2 regions of the Gryllotalpicola koreensis genome follow, and region 2 is predicted to be linked to the other one. Evidence: predicted binding sites of a transcription regulator. Region 2 holds the regulator's gene; the other holds the start of a gene.
The links. The regulator LexA, encoded in region 2, represses DNA repair genes until DNA is damaged. The targets are predictions, from matches to a motif close to TCGAACANNTGTTCGA.
Positions count from the first base shown of each region.

Region 1: the regulator LexA is predicted to act here: its motif matches at 1,169-1,184, upstream of ABD708_RS04200 (HNH endonuclease signature motif containing protein).

Region 1 is NZ_BAABBW010000001.1:880,070-882,267, forward strand. Features, by position in the region: gene ABD708_RS04200 (HNH endonuclease signature motif containing protein) at 1-1,125, opposite strand, end outside; gene ABD708_RS04205 (ASCH domain-containing protein) at 1,245-1,715, shown strand; gene ABD708_RS04210 (hypothetical protein) at 1,944-2,198, shown strand, end outside.
Region 2 is NZ_BAABBW010000006.1:202,011-204,208, reverse strand. Features, by position in the region: gene ABD708_RS18155 (LysM peptidoglycan-binding domain-containing protein) at 1-260, opposite strand, end outside; gene lexA (transcriptional repressor LexA) at 510-1,211, shown strand; gene ABD708_RS18145 (methylenetetrahydrofolate reductase) at 1,235-2,198, opposite strand, start outside.

The DNA of each region.
Region 1 (2,198 bases), on a different contig from region 2:
CCCGGTGAGGGGTTCGGGCCTCCCGTCGAGCCAGGCGATGCCGTCGGCTCCGGGTGGGGGTGTGGCGGGTGGCCGGTGCGTGCTCGTGCCCGAGGCGGCGTCGGGTGGCTGACCGGGCGGTCCGTCGTGCGGTGGGCTGTTTCTGCGTGCGGCATCCGCGGTGATCGCTTTCTTCAGCTCACTCGTGGTGACGGCGATGGTCACGGTGGGGGTGTACTTCCCGAACACGCCGGAGGAGGTGACGCCGGCGGTGAGGAACGCCGTGAAGGTGTCGGCGAGGAGCTGTTCGTTGGTGCGGGCGTCCTGTTGGAGTTCTTCCGCGCGGGCGCGTTCCTCGTCGGTCATGAACCTGGGGCCGCCGAGGCGGGGGGAGAGGTGGCGGCGGATGGGGGTCCAGATCTGGGCGTCGGTGGCGGGGTCGACGAGGAGGTCGTACTTCACCATCCCGTCGCCGCGGACGGTGCGTTTCAGGGACCGCTGCTCGTAGAGGCGCTGTGCGTTCTGCTGCGCCCATTCCCGGTCGAGGACCGCCCGGGTGGCTTTGGCGGCACGCCCGGCGTCTTCGGGGGTGAGCTCGCCGTCCCAGCAGTCGGCGATGAGCCGCAGGACCGCCTGCCGGTAGGCGGGGGTGGAGGCGTCGTCGCGGGGCTGCCCGAGTCCGGAGGTGATCCGGTCGGCGTGCTCGGCCGGCAGCCACCCGTTTCTGACCGCGACGGCGATCGGCGCCGACCACGCACCCGGCAGTGCGGCGAGGACCTCGATCGACCGGGGCCCGGCATCGGCCGGCTCAGGTGCGACAGCCTGCGCGGTCTCGAGCAGGACGCCCACCCGCACGGCCTTCCGCGCATCCGTGAGAGACGACCCGGTCAGGCGCTGCACGAGCTCGGCCCCCGACTTGACGCCTGCTTTCCTGGCGAGTGACTCGGGACCCAGCTCGCGCCGTGACCGCGTCTCGATCTCGGCCGCGGCGATCGCCGCGGAGCTCTGCATCACGGCGGCCGCCTGCCCGAGGAGCCGCACGAACTCCGTGAGCTCGCCGTCGCTCAGCCTCTCGATGTCGCAGGCATGCGGAAGCATTCCGGCCACGAGGCCGGGAAGCTCACGAACACCTGAACTGATCGACATGACCCCAAGCTACAACCCGCCACCGACATTCAAGGCCGAACATTCAAATATGTGTACAACCCGCCGAAACCACACCTGTGAACGCAGAGACCCACCCCACCCCGCGCTAGCGTGACCTCGTGAGCGACAACCCCCTACAGCGCTTCTGGGTCGCCGCCCGCGCCGCGGTTCCACGACTCCCCGAAGAGCGCCCCGAAGCCTGGGCCTTCGGCGCGAGCTCCGACCCCGCTCAGGCCGACAGACTGCTAACACTCGTGCTCGACGGCGTGAAGACGGCCACCTCGTCGTCCGCGTGGGACTACGAAGCGGCGCAGGAACCGCTCCCCGAGCCGGGAGACTTCAGCATCATCTGCGACAGCACGGGTCGACCGCGCGCCGTGATCGAGACCACCGCCGTCGAGGTGACGCCGTTCAACGAGGTCGACGCAGCGCACGCGGCGGCTGAGGGCGAAGGCGATCGCACCCTCGCGTACTGGCGCCGCGAGCACGAGCGGTTCTGGCGCGCGCACTCCGAGAACGATCGCGGCTTCGCGGCGGACATGCCCGTTGTCTGCGAGCGCTTCGTCGTCGTCTTCGCACTGCGGCCCTGAACACTACCGGCGAAGACCTGGTCGCCGTCGCCGACATCCACAGCCACCTTGGCCCGGACGCCGCATGCATGCAGCAGAAGTGCGACGACTCTTCCCTTGCACCGCGACGGATGTCGAGAGGAGTCCACATTCTGCAGCACCTGTGTCGCTTCCTCGCCGGCCCCCGCGACAGGCTTGACGTGCGATCGCGCATCATGCATCTGATGCTCGATGACCTACTCTGGAAGGGTGAGGACGACATTGGATATCGACAAGCACGTCCTCGACTTCGCTCGCGGTCGAGCGCGGTTGAAGGGCATCACGCTGGGGCAGGCGATCTCGGAGCTTGCCTCGGCGGGCATCTCCCAACTCGGCGCCGATTCTTCGGGCGCGTCTTCACCCCGCACCGTCCGTCATCCCAACGGGCTGGTGACGTTCAGCCCCGTCCCGGGGCACGTCATCACTCAAGAACTGATCGACCACGTCCAAGACGAGATGGACGAA
Region 2 (2,198 bases):
TCGTCGTGGGGCGCCACCGTCTCGGCGATCTGCCAGAGCGACTCGCCGGGGCGCACCGTCACATGCTCGATGCTCGCCGGCGCGCCGGCGGAGACTCCGCCGGCTGCCGCCGAGCCGGAGCTCACGCCGAACCAGACGGCGGCCGCGACGAGCGGCGCGGCCGCAGCGGCCACAAGCACCAGCCTGCCGCGCCGGGTGAGGCGCAGGTGCGAGCGCGCGGCGGGGGCCGCAGCCGTGCGGCGCACGGGCCCTGCAGACATGTGAACTGTGATGCTGGTCATCTCAGTACCTCTACCTTCGTCACCTGATTCGGAACGCATGTTCGACGTATTCGACATTTCCGAACCTATCTTCGATTCGATGTGAGCGCAAGCCCCGGCTCATTAGCGAAGTTATCCACCGGTTTCGGCGACTCGCTCGAACAAATCCCCTACACAGAGGGCGTTTGACGCTAATGTGTGGCTCACTGGTCGAAATGCAACCAGGGACCACTGACATTGGGGATTCACGTGACCACAGACGCCGTCAGCAAGGACACCGGCACCGCACCCAAGCGGCGCACCCGACGCCGCAAGAACCTCAGCGACAAGCAGCTCGCCATCCTCGACGTGATCAAGAAGTCGCTGGCCGCGCGAGGCTATCCGCCGAGCATGCGCGAGATCGGCGACGCCGTGGGCCTCGCCTCGCTGTCGAGCGTGACCCACCAGCTCAACCAGCTCGAGCTCTCCGGCTACCTGCGCCGCGACCCAAACCGGCCGCGCGCGCTCGAGATCCTAATCGACCCGCCCTCGCCGACCGAGCAGACCGATGACTTCGAGGCGAAGGCGCCCGTCGGTGACGCCATGCTCGTGCCGCTCGTCGGCCGCATCGCGGCCGGCGTGCCCATCACGGCGGAACAGCAGGTGGAAGAGGTCTTCCCGCTCCCCCGCCGGCTCGTCGGCAACGGCGACCTCTTCATGCTCAAGGTCGCGGGCGAGTCGATGATCGACGCAGCGATCTGCGATGGCGACTGGGTGGTCGTTCGACAGCAGCAAGACGCGATCAACGGCGACATCGTCGCCGCGATGCTCGAAGGCGAGGCAACCGTCAAGGTGTTCCGGCAGCGTGACGGCCACACCTGGCTGCTGCCGCGGAACTCCGCCTTCGAGCCGATCCTCGGGGACGAGGCGGTCGTGCTCGGCAAGGTCGTGGCGGTGCTGCGCGCCGTCTGAGCGCACTCAGAGGCTCTCGAGACTCAGGGAAGCGGCGCCGCAGCGAAGTCCGGCGCCACGAGCTCGCTGTAGCGCGTCGCGTCGATGAACGCCGCGCGCGCGAGCACCGCCAGCGGTGTCTCGTGCAGGTTGCGGGTGTAGAGATGGATGCCCGGAGCGCCGCCCTCGACCAGCCGCTCCGCCAGCCGCGCCGCGTAGTCGATGCCGACCTCGCGCTGGCCCTCGGAAGTCGTCTCCGCATCGAGCGCAGCGGCGAGGTCAGAGGGCATCGGCTCGCCGGACAGCTCAAGGCTGCGTGCGAGAGCCGGCAGCGTCGTCACGGGCATGATCCCGGGCAGAATCGGGAACTCGACCCCTGCGGCGCGCGCCCTATCGAGCAGGCGGAAGTAGTCGTCGGCGTGGAAGAACAGCTGCGTGATCGCGAGATTGGCACCGGCCGCCTGCTTCGCGAGCAAGGTGTCGATGTCCTGCTCGACGGACCGCGACGAGGGATGCCCGTTCGCGAACGCGGCCACGGCGATGACGATCCGCTCGCGGCCGTCTCGATCAAGGGTGATGCCGCGCGTGCCGGGTAAAGGCACCTCGCGCCACGGAGTGCGCTCGTGCTGCACAGCGTGGATCAGCTGGACGAGCTCGGCCCCCGAGCGAAGATCACCGGGGAAGGCGCCTTCGCTGAACCCCGCCGGGAGGTCACCGCGCACGGCGAGGAAGCTGTGCACTCCGGCATCCAGAAAGGTCCGCACGGTCTCGTGCGTGCCTTGCACGGTCGAGCCCACGCACGTGAGGTGCGCCATGGTGCGCACCTCGGGGTGGTGGTCGATCAGAAGCCTCAGCACGTCGAGCGAGGCGCCCTGCGACGACCCGCCGGCACCGTAGGTCACCGACATGAACTCCGGCCCCGCGGCCGCGAGCCGCGCGATGCGACCGGGCAGCTGCTGCGCGATCAGCGGCGAGCGGGCGGGGTGCAGCTCGAAGGAGAACGGGACG